One region of the Enterococcus sp. AZ128 genome, then DNA from elsewhere that is predicted to be linked to it. Evidence: a T-box and tRNA genes for the amino acid it is inferred to sense, from the RefSeq annotation. Region 1 holds a T-box; the other holds one or more tRNA genes.

Region 1 (7,788 bases):
TTATTGGATATTATGATGCCAGTAATGGATGGCATGCAAGTTGTTAAGGAATTGAGAAAGGAATCCCAAATTCCTATTATTATGTTAACAGCTAAAACTACTGACATGGATAAGATTAAGGGCTTAGTCGCTGGGGCAGATGACTACGTGACAAAACCGTTTAACCCTTTAGAAGTTATGGCACGGGTGAAATCTTTATTACGTCGCACTAAGATGCAAATCGCAGAGGACCAACCAGATATTCTTGAGATTCAGTCATTAATTATTAATAAAGATTCTCATGAAGTGAAAACAGTCGACGGTAAAGAAATACAACTGACCGCTTTAGAATTCGGTATCCTTTATTTGCTAGCGAGTCATCCAAATCGTGTTTTTAGTGCCGATGAAATTTTTGAACGGGTTTGGAAACAGGAAAGTATTGTATCTGCCAAAACGGTCATGGTTCATGTCAGCCACTTACGTGATAAGATCGAAGAAGCGACTGATGGTGAAAAAGTGATCCAAACCGTTTGGGGTGTAGGCTATAAGATTGATGCAAAATAATTTAGAAAAGAAAAAAAGAGTTACTCTTACTTCAAAGGAAGTTAGCGAGTTAATAGCTGAAGGAATCGTTACTATAATCTTATTACTTCTATTAAATGTAGCGATTATGGTACTTTTTACTCAGATGCTCAATAATTCGCCTGATTTAACGGATGCAATATATCGTTCAAAAGATATATTCGCTAACAACCTTGGTAGTGATATTTTTTGGAGCGGGCGCAATTTTGTTATTCCTTTCTTCATCATCATTGATGTACTTATTGTCTTTTGGCGTCTAATCAGACGATATCGTCAAATGCAGTTACGCCATATAATTAATGAGCTGCACTACATTGCCAGCGGAAATTACGATTATCGAATTCCTTTTGAATTACGCGGTGATCTTAGCAAAGTTGTAGACAGCATTAATGGTTTGGTCGACAGTACTGTCGCGGCTATTGAAGATGAAAGAGAAATCGAAAAATCTAAAGATGAATTGATTACAAATGTCAGTCACGATATACGCACGCCCTTGACCTCAATTATTGGATACCTTGGTTTGATTGAAGACGGTCAGTATCAAAATGCTGATGAAATTCTTAAGTATACAAGTATCGCATACAAAAAGGCAAAGCAAATGAAGTCCTTAGTTGAAGATTTATTTGAATATTCTAAGGTTCGACAACCTTCTGTTCCGGTCAATAATGTTTCTTTTGACATGGTCCAGCTGTTAGAACAGTTAGCCGCTGATTTTGAATTAGAAGCAAAAAAGAAGAATATTCAAATTCAAGTTGACACAAGAGAAAGCCAACTGGTGATGGATGGTGATACAGAGAAGCTTGTTCGCGTCTTCAATAACCTAATTACCAATGCACTAAAATACGGTACCGAGGCCAACAAGATTGTTATTGAGATCGAAAAAGCGAAAAATGAAGCTGTAGTTACCGTTAAAAACAACGGCTCTCCCATTCCTAGAGAAGCTCTAGATCAATTATTCGACCGTTTTTATCGCGTAGACGGTTCCCGCTCTCAAGAAATCAGCGGTACTGGCTTAGGCCTAGCAATTGCTCAAAATATTATTAATCTTCACGGTGGGTATATTTACGCTCAATCAAATGATGATTGGACTTCGTTCATTATTCATTTACCTCTTTATAAAAATCAGGTAAAGGCCTTTCCAGATAATCATTGACTTTAAAATTTTGATTGCTTATACTAAGCTCAATAACACATGCAGGAAACCAAGTACATAAGTATGTTTTTTCAGAGAGTTGATGGTCGGTGTAAATCAACAAAACAACTTGTAGAAATCCAGTTTCGTAGTCTGCGTTTTTTGAAAGAGAAACCGAGTGACGTCGTTATCCGTCGTTCAAGTGCAGCATATGCTGAATTTGGGTGGTACCGCGAAATTCAACACCGTTTCGTCCCTATTTACGGGATGAAACGGTGTTTTTTTATTTTAAAGGAGGAAAAAAACAATGCTAGATGTAAAAACGATTCGAAACAATTTTACAGAAGTAAATGAAAAATTAGCTAGCCGGGGAGTAAAAGAAGAAGTGTTAAAACGTTTCTTAAAACTGGATGAACAACGCCGACAGCTACTGGTAAAAACAGAAGAATTGAAAAAAATTCGGAATGATGTTTCAAATGAAATTGCAAAATTGAAACGCGAAAAAAATGACGCTACTAACAAAATTGCAGAAATGAAAGAAGTCGGAGTAACAATTAAAGACTTTGATACTCAAGTAAACGAGATTGATATGCAGTTAACAGATATTGCAACAACTTTACCAAACTTACCACATGATTCTGTACCAATTGGTGAAGACGAAGATGATAATGTAGAGGTTCGTCGGTGGAGCGCTCCTAATCAATTCTCTTTTGAACCAAAACCTCATTGGGAGGTCGCTGAGGATTTAGATATCTTGGATTTCGAACGTGGTGCAAAAGTATCTGGAAGTCGTTTTGTTTATTACAAAGGTTTAGGTGCGCGATTAGAGCGTGCTGTTTACAATTTTATGTTAGACGAACATGTTTATGAACAAGGCTACACCGAAATGATTACGCCTTATTTAGTAAATAGCAAAGCAATGTTTGGTACAGGTCAATTTCCAAAATTTAAAGAAGATGTTTTTCAAGTGGAAGATCGTGATTTAACATTGATTCCAACTGCAGAGGTTCCATTAACAAATTATTATGCTGACGAAATCTTAGATTGGAAAGATTTACCTATTTATTTCACAGCCTTATCTCCTTCTTTTCGTTCTGAAGCAGGTAGTGCCGGACGTGATACTCGCGGTTTAATACGATTACATCAATTCCATAAAGTAGAAATGGTAAAATTTAGTGACAAAGTGTCTTCTTATGATGAACTAGAAAAAATGACTCAAAATGCTGAAATTTTATTACAAAAATTGAATTTACCATATCGCGTCATCACATTGTGTACTGGAGATATGGGATTCTCGGCTGCAAAAACCTATGACTTAGAAGTATGGGTGCCTGCCCAAAATACTTATCGTGAAATTAGTTCTTGTTCAAATTGTGAAGACTTCCAAGCACGTCGAGCTATGATACGTTATCGTGATGAAGATGGCAAAGTACAATATGCACATACGTTAAATGGTTCTGGCCTGGCTGTTGGTCGAACAGTGACCGCTATCCTAGAGAACTATCAAAATGAGGATGGGTCCGTTACAATCCCAGAAGTTCTAGTACCGTATATGGGTAATGTAAAAGTCATTAAAAAAGAAAAATAATAGCCGGTCCCTTCTTAGAAAAAAATTTCAACTGTTATTTCAAATATTCCTATTAATTCTGAAAGTAACACTAAAAAAAACAGCGACTTCACTTTTGCGAAGTCGCTGTTTTTTATTAAGGTTATTAAACTCTTATTGTTCAACTGAATAATTTGGTGCCTCTTTAGTAATTTGAACGTCATGAGGATGGGATTCTTTTAAACCATTACCGCTCATTTGAACAAATTGTGCATTTTCCCTTAAATGACCTAAATCTCCTGCACCAACGTAACCCATTCCAGCTTTCAATCCACCAATCATTTGGAAAATAATATCCGCTGCAGACCCTTTGTAGGCCACACGTCCTTCAATGCCTTCAGGAACTAATTTATTCGCTTCATTGACACCACTTTGGAAATATCGATCACTAGAACCTTTTTCCATCGCACCTAAAGAACCCATTCCACGATATGTTTTGAAACGACGACCTTGATAAATTTCAAATTCACCAGGAGATTCATCTGTTCCAGCCAGCATTGAACCAAGCATAACCGCGTGTCCGCCTGCTGCTAAAGCTTTTACGATATCTCCAGAATATTTAATTCCCCCATCAGCAATAATGGCCTTACCATATTGACGCGCAACAGAAGCTGCATCGTAAATTGCAGTCAATTGAGGAACTCCTACACCAGCAACAACTCGTGTTGTACAAATCGATCCAGGTCCGATACCGACTTTTACTACATCCACGCCAGCATCATATAGAGCTTTTGCTCCTTCCGCTGTAGCTATATTTCCTGCAATTAAAGTGGCTTCAGGGAATGTTTCGCGAATTTCACGAATTTTCCGTAAAACGCCAGCACTATGTCCATGAGCTGTATCAATTACGATACCATCAGCACCAGCTTTTAACAAAGCCTCTGCCCGCTCAAAAGTATCACTAGTAACACCTACTGCTGCCGCTACTAATAAACGACCGTGCTCATCTTTCGCTGCATTCGGGAACTCGATGACTTTTTCGATATCTTTGATTGTTATCAGACCGCTTAAGCGTCCTTCTTCATCAACAATCGGTAATTTTTCAATTTTGTGTTTCTGTAATGTTTTCTCAGCATCTTGCAATTTAGTACCTACTGGTGCAGTCACTAAGCCGTCTTTAGTCATGACCTCATGAATTGGGATGTCATAATTTGTTACAAAGCGCATATCTCTATTCGTGATGATACCCACCAATTTCCGGTTTTCTAAAGTTTCTACGATTGGCACACCACTAATACGATAGCGGCTCATTAAATCTTCAGCATCTTGTACTTTATGTTCAGGCGTTAAGAAAAACGGATCAATGATCACACCACTTTCTGAACGTTTTACTTTACGAACCTCATCTGCTTGGGCAGCAACACTCATATTTTTATGGATGACACCAAGCCCACCTTGTCGGGCCATAGCAATTGCCATTTTACTATCGGTCACCGTATCCATACTTGCACTCATTAACGGAATATTTAGTTTGATATTTTTCGCCAATTGTACACTCATATCCACTTCATTTGGCAATACATGACTCTCCGCCGGTATCAACAAAACATCATCAAAAGTTAGACCCTTTTTTGCAAATTTCGTTTCCCAATTAGACATTGTTCGTTACCACTCCCCAGAATTATTTTTATTAAAAAAACTAACAGAATGAACGAGTGAAGTCAACAACTTGTGCGAAAATCCTCATATAACCTTTATTTTTCTGAAGTATCAAAGCTTTTTTTTAGGAACCCATTAGTTATCTCGCTATCTTCATTGATAAATTGATAAGTTGCTTGATTTGTATCGTTGTCACGAATTAGATAAAAACCTTCTTTATTTGTAAAATCATCCAGATGTATTATCGTGTAACGCTCACCAACTTGTTGTATCCCTTTAAAAATCCCACGCAGCAATATTTTAGCCTGGTGAATATTTTCTTGCCGTTCTTGTGCCTTCACAACTGCTGAAGTTAATGTATATCCTTCGTCTAAAAACTGTTTGATTATTTCAACCTTGATCACCATTGGTAATTTGAATTTTCGATTGCCACTTTTTTCACCTGTAGAATTAATGTAGCCTCTTTGTTCCCAATAACGAATTTGTCGTGGTGAAATACCAGTTACCTTACTTAATTCACTGATACCTACTAATAAATCATCACTTTCTAGGAGCTGTTTAACAGTATTATTCTTCACAACATATCCTCCTCTTCAATCTAAAATTATACTTTCGTTAACAACTATGTCAAGAAAGTTGACAAAAAATACAACTAGCAGTAAAGTAACAAACGAATATTTATTATTTCTGAAAATTTTCAAAAAGAGAGAAGGCGTAAGATCGTGAGCAGTAATACGATCGATATTTATGGAAAACCCTACAATCGTACCCTATTAGTTGTTGTACTATTGATAGGAACATTTTGTACTGTATTAAACCAAACATTGTTAACAACAGCTTTTCCAACACTAATGAAAGCTTTCGATATATCTGCTTCCAGTGTTCAATGGCTAACAACTGGCTTCTTACTAGTAAACGGGATTATGATTCCGATCAGCGCATGGCTGATTAATAAATTTAGTTCAAAAAAATTGTATCTAACTGCAATGACGATTTTTTTGATTGGTACAATTACTTGCTTTGTCGCTCCAAGCTTTTCAATTTTGTTAATAGGACGTTTGATACAAGCCGCTGGTGTCGGTATTTCAATGCCCTTGCTTCAAAACATCATGCTTTCGATCTTCCCGCCGGAAAAACGTGGATCTGCAATGGGTATGGCAGGAATTGTTATCGGACTCGCTCCAGCTTTAGGTCCCACCCTTTCAGGTTGGATCATTGATCATTATACTTGGCGCGATCTTTTCGGCATGGTAATCCCAATCGTTATTTTAGTTTTAGTGTTGGCTACCTTTTTAATGAAAAGCGTTATTCAATTATCTAATCCACGCATTGACATACTGTCAGCTCTACTATCAACAATTGGTTTTGGAAGTTTGCTTTACGGCTTCTCTTCAGTTGGTAATGATGGGTGGAATAGCACTAAAGTTATCGTTTTTTTGATCATTGGAGTATTAGTAATCGGACTATTTGTATGGCGGCAGCTACATTTGGAACACCCTTTTTTAGAACTACGTGTATTTAAGTCGTCTGTCTTTACAATTGCTGCTATTTTAAGTGGTGTGGTCAATATGGCGATGGTAGGAGCCGAAATGGTCCTTCCTTTATATATTCAAAATATTCGTGGGGAATCAGCTTTCCATTCTGGATTAATGTTATTACCCGGAGCCTTGATTATGGGGTTAATGATGCCTATTACTGGAGCTATTTTTGACAAATATGGAGCAAAACGTTTAGCGATCAGTGGAATGCTAATCTTAACAGCTGCTACTCTGCCATTTGCATTCTTAACATCTGAAACACCAATTGCTATGATTGTTATCTTGTATGCTATGCGAATGTTTGGTATCTCAATGGTCATGATGCCTGTTACTACTTCTGGGATGAACGCTTTGCCAATGGATTTAATTAGTCATGGAACAGCGGTAAATAATACTTTCCGCCAAGTTGCAAGCTCAATCGGAACAGCTATATTGATCAGTGTGTTGACTAATGTTACAAAAGATAATTTGCCAGCAGCACATTTACTAAAAACTTTACCATTATCGTACAAAAATCAAGCAATTAACGCTACCTTGTCTGGTTATCATGCAGCTTTCTTTACCGCTGTAATCTTTGGTATCATCGGTTTCATCATCACCTTCTTCTTGAAATCCGATAAAAAAGTCGAGGGAGGTATAGCAAAATGATTTTCGCTATAACGATCATCAGTGTATTAGCTTTTGCTTTAACAAATATTTTTGCAAAAAAGACATGGCAAACAATTTTTTCAATATTATTCGCGACAATCTTCCTAGTTAGTTTAGGTTTCATTATCGCTAATGATCATTATCATTTTGGTATGAAAAAGTTCACCGAGACTACCACTCAGACTCTGACTTCTACATCTGGTAGTAAGAATATAAATATGCTGCTTTATCAACCGCTCGGTAATGGAACGGAGAAGATCTATTTATATAAAACCAATGAAGCTCAGAAAAAACCTAAAAGAACTGGGACAGATCACATTGAAAATGTCATTAAGAAAAATCAAACTAAAACACAAGTACAGACAGATAAAACATATTGGATCTATAATAGTGCTACTGCTAGATTCTGGTTTGGGCTTTCTAGTAAAAAACATCAGCTAATTAAAGAAAAAAATACTTTCAATATTCAAAAAGATTGGCTAGTTTTAAGTACTGATCAAGCAAAAAAGTTAGAAAAATTAGTTTCTGAAAATGGATCATCTATGCAAAATGAAGCTAAAAATTATATTCATGAAAAAGTTGAAGCTGCTCTGGTTCAGAATCCAACGATGGATCAAACAACACAGCAGAGAATTATCCAAGACGCTACTCAAGAATATCAAAAACAAGCAATAGTAAAATTAGTTTCTGAAGCAACAAAATAA
Region 2 (7,788 bases), on a different contig from region 1:
CTTAGATCCCGAATATAAAGTGTCAAGATCGGGCTAATACTAGTCGCTCCTACCTGTAAAATCAATGTGCTGACAAATAATCCGATCAAGATCGGCATATAATTGATTCGTTTACGCAATTCTCCCATACTAATCACATCTTGTTTTTCGATCGGTTCAAAATCTTCCTTCACCATGAAGATTGTCAAACACGTACAAATCAATAATATAATACCTGTGATAATAAAGACATTTCGAAAACCAAACCATTGAGCTAGCATTCCGCCCAACAATGGACCGATCAAGTTCCCGGCCACACCGCCTGTAGCCAGCGTCCCCAGTGCCCAGCCGCTTTTTTGCCTAGGAGCTTGCGAGGCGATCAATGCGGTCGCATTGGGCATATAACCCGACAAAACACCAGTCATAAAACGCATAATCAATAACCAATACACATTCGGTACAAATGCTAACGAGCCCATCGTGACTGTCATTCCAGCTGCCGCGCGGATCATCATGAGCCTGCGTCCTTTTCGATCAGCAAGATTCCCCCATAGCGGCGAAACAATCGCCGCGGAAAATGCGGTTACCGAGATCGCGAGCCCTGAGAACAGCTCGACCTGGGACTTCGGCGTCCCTAACTGTTCAATATAAACTGGCAAAAAAGGCATCACTAAGCTGAAGCTCGCACCGGTAAAGAAACAACCAATCCAAGAAATCAACAAGTTTCTACGCCAATTAATCTTCATCCTCTTTTCCCTCTTCCCCGCCATTCTTATCTCTATACTATAGCAGAGTCCACCGGAAAAAACTTTTCTTCTCCCTCCGAGGCTCCAGATTGTTTTTAATATTTTCTTCTTTTTTGGGCGCTACAGTTGCGTTTTCTGATGATTATGCTAGACTGAAACAAATTGAAATGAGAATATCAGTTCCACTTTTTTCACAATACGTTGAGGTTCAATATATTAGTGGAATGATTTATATGCTGAGAATCTAACTTATTTTTTTAAAATAAATATATTAATACGAAGTAGGGGTTTATATGAAAAAATTGATCGCTATTGATTTAGATGGAACCACTCTAAATCAAGATTCAAAAATTACTGATAAAACCGCAAGAACTTTGCGGCGTGCAATTGAAGATGGCCATTCTGTCGTAATCGCTACCGGCCGTCCTTACCGCATGAGCAAGAACTTTTATCAAGAATTGCAGTTAACAACGCCGATGATTAATTTTAACGGTGCGCTTGTTCATCTCCCTGGTAAGAAATGGGCTGATGAACAAGAAACATTGATTAATCGGAAAATCGTGTTTGACTTGATGGCAGAAAAGAAAAATTTAAAACTAGATTTTATTGCTGCGGAAAATCGCGAAACCTTTTTTATTGATGATCTGAATTTCTTTGACCAGCATTTCTTTGCTAGCGATAGTGCAACGGCGGATAATCTGTTGACTATCAATACCCTTCAAACGAATCCAACGTCGGTTTTGTTACGTAGTCAGCCAGAAAATGTCGACAGTGTTTCGGAAGAATTAAAACAGCAAATCGGAAACGAAGTTGAAGTCAATACTTGGGGCGGACCAAATCCAATGTTGGAGGTTGTAGCCAAAGGTATCCAAAAAGCGCATGGCTTGAAGCGAGTCATTGAAAGCTTAAATATGAAGCAAGAAGATATCCTTGCGTTTGGTGATGAACATAATGATGTCGATATGCTGAAATTTGCTGGTTGGGGTGTCGCGATGGCCAATGGAACGGACCAATTAAAATCAGTCGCAAACGATATTACTGAAAAAACCAATGCTGAGGACGGTATGGCCGATTATCTAACTAAATATTTAGACCTATAAAAAGCTGAGGGATGGAATCAATCACGATTCTCTCCCCCAGCCTTTCTATTTTTCAAATAGTTCTTTTGCTTTTTCCGCGAAGCGCTGACCAAAAATTTCAAACATTTGTTTTGATTCTTCATAATGATTTCCAACAGCATCTAACGCTACCGGGCCATGATGAATGAAGGGCTGTCCATGAGCTGAACCGCCAGAATAAACGATCATCCCTTTTACTAATAACATCCCTAACATGGAAAGGATCGCACTGTCACTTCCCCCCTGCGCATAATGCGCCGTTGCGAAGCCGCCGCCCAATTTCCCAGCCAACGAAATTTCGCCGCTTTCCTTCAGCAACCACTGAGTGATTCGCCAATGACTTGTTGCCATATACGTAGGTGTTCCTAATAGAACCCCGGTACACTCATTCAAATAATTCACACTGATCGGATCATCAACTGAAAATATCCGTACCTCACTGCCTACACTCCGCATCCCTTTCGCAATAACCTCAGCCATTTCTTTTGTCTGCCCTGTTTTACTATAATAGATGACCGCTAACTTCACTCGAATCGCCCCTTTGTTCTTTTCCTTGATAGTACCTCTTTATTAAAGGGGTTTTCAACAAAAAAAGGAGGCGCTCGAAAGCCCCTCTACTTCACTACAGTATACTCATCAATCGTTTTTCCATCTTTATCTTTCAGCACCAGCCAACCATTGGTGCCTGCATAGTAAAGAAAGATCCCGATCTCATTAACACTTTTCAAAACGATGTCTTCTGTTGTCGTATAATCTGAAATCTTCGCCTCGTAATCCGCTCTTAATTTTTCTGTTAATCGCGCACTAAAACCAACTGACCCATCTTTGTTCAACGGCATTTCTTGTTTCAATTTTGCGCCAGCTTTCAATACCATTTCATTCCGCTTACGCCAGACTACTTCTCCTTTTGAATCATTATAGTCAATATAAAATGGGATTTCGCTGACTTTTTTATTCCAGCGGTGCTGCGCCTTAGCTGGTTTAACCTTAACTTTTTCATTCTGAAAGCCGAAGGTAGCCAGAATTTCAAACAATTCCTTTTGATAATTCACTACTATTGAAAAATGATTTGGAGCAATTTTTTGCATCTCAAATAAGCCCGTTGTTTTCAGCGAACTCTCTTGCCAAGCAGTCAGCATTTGCTGCGCTAAATCACGACTTTCGATATCCCAAGGCACCTTGATCGTGACTAAGCTATCCGCTTCCTGCAACATTTTTTTATTAATTTTCTGCCCATAATCAATCGCCTGTGCTTCACGCCCTTTGAAATACAGCAATAAGCTCTCATCAGTAAATTTCGGCAGCTTTTTAAATTCGCGATAAATCACCATCGCACCTTGCTCTTCAAATTGGACTTTTGTTAGCGTCTCATGTATTTCAACCGCTAATTCAATCATAGCTTTTCCCTCAAATCTTTTTTCTTAAGCTTATAGAAAAAATGTTTGAGAGTCGACTAATATGTCTCGCCTAATTAAATTTTCAGAATCTTAAATAGTAGGTTTCAAAAGCCAAAGGACAATCCACTCCATAACAAATAGGCCATTGATTCACCAGCTGCATTTCAAGTGAGAATATTCCCTCGTTGATTCGTCTCAATATGACGGATCTGTCGGCTACTCCCGCTTTCTGATACGATTTATCAATCGTTTGCGTTTCTTTCTAGGTGAAGAAGCTGTAATTTCAGGGATTTCAGGCTCGCCTGACTTCAATTTCTCAGTCAAAATGAGCGTTACAGGGCTTTCTCGATCATCAATTTGAATATTCGCCAATGTATACCTATCTGACATGCAGGCTGCAATCACATCCAATGCTTGGCTCTCATTCAGCTCTAACGGATTGATGCTCTTTGGAAATTTGATTCTTTGGATTAATAAACCTGGCTCAGGTCTTTCTTCCTCAATCGATAAATCTTCTGGTATCTGAACCTTTTCAATGTCTGTTGGTATTTCCGCGGGTTCTTCTATTTGGGAAATTATGTTCTCTTGTACTGGTGCTATCGGTTCAACAGAATTCTGCTCATTTATTTCATCCGCTCGATCATAAATCGCCGTCTCAATCTTGTTAATGAATTTAGCATGCTTTACTTTTTTGAATAGACCGACCCCATTTTTCTCAAACAGACTCAATTTTGTCATTTTCTCTAAGGAAGCTCTGATCTGATCTCCAGTTTTACTTGTATCAACATCCTTCAAGCGTAAATGATGTTTTCTTCCGTTGCTCTTCTCAAATTCTGCATCCAATGTAGTCATTTTTTCAGTCCCTTCATATTCCTACTCTTGTCATTTCACAGTTGCCGATCATCGTCACGAACCGACTAATCCTGCCAAAGGCTCTTTAATAAATTGCGTATATAATGATTTAAGCTTTTCAGCTATATAAGTTTTCGCTGGAAATAGTTTGATCTGCAGCAGACGCCATTCTTTCTTCTCGAAATATTCCGCAAAGAAAGTATAAAAACGACGTAGCGTTGAATTAGATCTGGTTTTTAGAAAAATGTAGTGGACCAATTCGGCCAACATAAATGAAAAATCCTCTTGACAGAGTTCTTCTCGCACTTGAAGCGCTACCAACATTTCGATCGCGCTATTGCCGTCATTTGTTTCTCGATAGAAATTTTTTATTCTCTTTTCTAAAGTCTTGCGCTTTAATGAAAAGATTTGCTGACGGCTTAACCCATACTCTTCCATAAATGTCTCTCCTCTTTAAAATAATTTCTATATAAAATTGTGTTTTACCGACCCTGAAAAACACGAAACAGAATTCTTTTTTAACCCATCCTCGCAACACCACAAAACAAACATAAACCAGCGGATTCAAAAATTCTAGTTCAGCTTTTTTAAAATAATTAAACAATAGTAATTGTTCTTTGTTAATAAAGCCTGAATAAACATAAAATAATTTTTATCTACTTTAAAAAAACAGCAAATAAACAAAAAATAGCTTTACTTTTTCTGTTTAATTGACGATTTTCAACCAGGTAGCTCAATAAAAAATCCTCCGTTCAATCAACGAAGGATTTCACAATTATTCAATTATTTTTTTGACTTTGAAGGGCTCAGTTTTTTCTGAAGGTTCTTCTTGATCGGCCAAATCAAACAAAATAAGCGATTCTTTGCCTTCGCCTTCCACAATTACCAATTTTCCAAGCGGATCACGATTGTCCTTGACGATCTGTGCTTCCTTGATCAATTCTTTCGGATCTCGTTTAGCGGCGATCGCATTACCTAAGTTAAAGAATACAGTCTCTTCCATCCTTATCCACTCCTTATACTTTCTCTGATCATTATAGCAAAAACAGCGATAAAACGTTCTGGTAAGACCTTAAAGAACTTGTTTTGAACAAAATAGGCTTGCTCTAAATGTAAAAAAGGCTATAAACATCAGCAGATTACTCTGCATCCATGTTTATAGCCCCTATAATGGTAAGGAAGGTACGGGATTTGAACCCGTGCACCACATTACTGCGGCTCGCCGGATTTCGAGTCCGGTGCATTACCACTCTGCCAACCTTCCGCACCATTTATCTTACCTTTTTTCGTTTAAATGTCAAGATTTTATAATGTATCTAATACGGAAGTATCTTCTTCTTCCAAAATATTCGTGATTGTACGGTTCATCAAATGAACGATCTCATCTTGAGTCGGCTCGATGATCCCTGAAGACATCAATGTCGCGATCCCAGTTACACAGATCCATGTCCCTACATGCAACGCATTGATTCTTTTTTCAGATAAGTTTTTGTACTTAGGATGCTCCACAATTAATTGATGGAAGTAATTGTAAGAAAAGTCGTGCATCTTTTTCCCGCCGCCATACTCTTGAACGTATAACGCATTGTAAAGATTGCTTTGCTCTTTCGCAAAATAAACGTAGCTCAAGCCTAAATCGATGATCGTATCACCTGTGCGAACTTCTGGGAAAATATCGTAATATAGGTGATTGCAGATTTCATCTAGCAAGGTGTTTTTAAGATCACTCATATTTTTAAATTCTAAATAAATCGGTTGCGTACTGATTCCCATTTTTTTGGCAATGTTTCGTGCTGTAAATCCAGAAAAACCTTCATTTTCGACAACTTCATAGGCAGCCTTCAGAATCTGGTCTTTTGTGTAAACTTTTCTTCTCATTTTGATTCCTCCCAGAATGTTATTATTTTTACCGTCATTTTATTTTAATCAAAAACTGATTAGTTTTGCAACCCTTATGTAAGATGTTATCTAAATTTACAGATTTTTTTTTCGAAATAGAGCCTATATCCTCAATTTTTTTCTTATAAAGGGAGTGGAACCGTTTTATTGTTTTTTGAATTTTCAACTAATTTCATTAAAAAACAAAAGAGCCGTTATACATTTGAGGGTCTTTCTGTTTCTTTAACGTAGAATCAAAGTCCCCCGAAAAATATTCTGCTGTTACTTTATTATACTTTCTCTGAGGTTCAGTGACAATCCTTATTCTTTTTCTTGTTTAATTTATTTATTTTCACTACTATAGTATAGAAATAGAAAAAGGTGGTTAACTTGATGGAACAGCAAAATTATGCGCAACTCGTTTTGAATACTTGTTTGAAAGCCGGAAAAATCATGATGGAGTCCGGCTCAGAGGTCTATCGAGTGGAAGATACAATGAAACGAATCGCTATCAATGCAGGGCTTGATGATATACAAACGTATGTGACGGCTACAGGGCTGATCGTAGGCTTTCCCTCTGAACAAAGCAGCCAAGTGATTCAAATCACACCGCAGTCGATCAATCTCGAAAAAGTAACGGCGGTTAATCAGGGATCGCGACAATTTGCTGACGGCGAACTTTCTTTACCAGATTTTTATCTGTATTTGGAAGAAGTTGACGATGCGACGCCGGACTTTCCTTATTTATGGAAGATCATCTGCGCAGGGATTGTCAGTAGTACCTTGATGATCATCTTGAATGGTACATGGTTCGACTTTATTCCAACGTTCATCATCGGCATGATCGGCTTTGCCGTTCATACCTTTTTTGGGAATACGTTGCATATGAAATTTCTAAATGACTTTGTGGCGGCGCTGATCATCGGTTGTCTGGCTTTATTAGCCGTTTCATCGTCTGTCGCTCGTGATGTCAATAGTTTGATCATTGGGTCGATCATGCCGTTAGTCCCTGGCCTGGCCATCACTAACGCCTTTCGTGATATTATGGCAGGGCATTTGATCAGTGGTGTTGCTCGCGGGACCGAGGCTTTGTTTATCGCCGGTGCGATCGGCGGCGGGATCATAGTTGCTTTTAATTTCTTTTAGTATAAGTCATCATTTTTGGAGGTCGTCATGAATTTTATAGTCAACTTTTTATTCAGCATGTTTAGCACGATCGCTTTCAGTGTCATCACTAACATTCCTCGACGGGCATTTTTAGCTTGCGGATTAACTGGCGCTGCCGGTTGGATGACCTTTTGGATCTTGCAAACCTATTTCCATCAAAATATCGGTATCTCGAACTTTTTGGGAGCCTTAATGATCGGGCTTATCAGTATTCTTTTCTCAAAGACAATGCATATGCCGGTGATTGTTTTTAACGTACCTAGCCTAGTTCCTTTAGTTCCTGGCGGTCCGGCATACATGGCGGTTCGCCACATGATGAACCAGCAATTTACTGAGTCCATGGAAAAGGTTGTCACGGTCTTAGTGACTGCAGGCGCCATCGCGATCGGATTTATGTTCACGAATTTGATCGAACGAGCTTTAAAAAGAACACGTTCAAATTTCCAAGTAAAATAGACCGTTCGTAAACAGGAATTTTATTCCTGTTTTTCTTTGTCTTCAGGCTAACATTGTAAGCGCGACCATTAAATATCTAAAAATATTTTAAGTTTCGCAGGAAATTTACAAATTACAACCTCAGACCTATGCATTTTGTGAATTAATCCTATATACTTCAGTTTAGAAAGACAAAGGAGCTGAATCCAATGAGTG

What was found. The T-box of region 1 lies ahead of serS (serine--tRNA ligase). A T-box ahead of a tRNA ligase gene usually reads a tRNA of that ligase, here a tRNA-Ser.
Region 2: it encodes a tRNA-Ser, which carries the amino acid that the T-box ahead of serS (serine--tRNA ligase) is inferred to sense. The anticodon was not compared.

The regions. Positions count from the first base shown of each region.
Region 1 is NZ_JBIORZ010000003.1:476,068-483,855, reverse strand. It holds gene IGI38_RS21145 (response regulator) at 1-543, shown strand, start outside; gene IGI38_RS21140 (sensor histidine kinase) at 533-1,714, shown strand; T-box leader at 1,746-1,954, shown strand; gene serS (serine--tRNA ligase) at 2,001-3,281, shown strand; gene guaB (IMP dehydrogenase) at 3,414-4,898, opposite strand; gene IGI38_RS21125 (MerR family transcriptional regulator) at 4,994-5,476, opposite strand; gene IGI38_RS21120 (MDR family MFS transporter) at 5,621-7,084, shown strand; gene IGI38_RS21115 (DUF4811 domain-containing protein) at 7,081-7,788, shown strand.
Region 2 is NZ_JBIORZ010000001.1:908,163-915,950, reverse strand. It holds gene IGI38_RS04560 (multidrug efflux MFS transporter) at 1-725, opposite strand, end outside; gene IGI38_RS04555 (Cof-type HAD-IIB family hydrolase) at 1,019-1,825, shown strand; gene IGI38_RS04550 (flavodoxin family protein) at 1,871-2,371, opposite strand; gene IGI38_RS04545 (hypothetical protein) at 2,458-3,240, opposite strand; gene IGI38_RS04540 (DUF2922 family protein) at 3,457-4,092, opposite strand; gene IGI38_RS04535 (hypothetical protein) at 4,147-4,530, opposite strand; gene IGI38_RS04530 (hypothetical protein) at 4,868-5,095, opposite strand; tRNA gene IGI38_RS04525 (tRNA-Ser) at 5,269-5,356, opposite strand; gene IGI38_RS04520 (TetR/AcrR family transcriptional regulator) at 5,398-5,970, opposite strand; gene IGI38_RS04515 (threonine/serine exporter family protein) at 6,364-7,116, shown strand; gene IGI38_RS04510 (threonine/serine exporter family protein) at 7,144-7,593, shown strand; gene IGI38_RS04505 (TVP38/TMEM64 family protein) at 7,782-7,788, shown strand, end outside.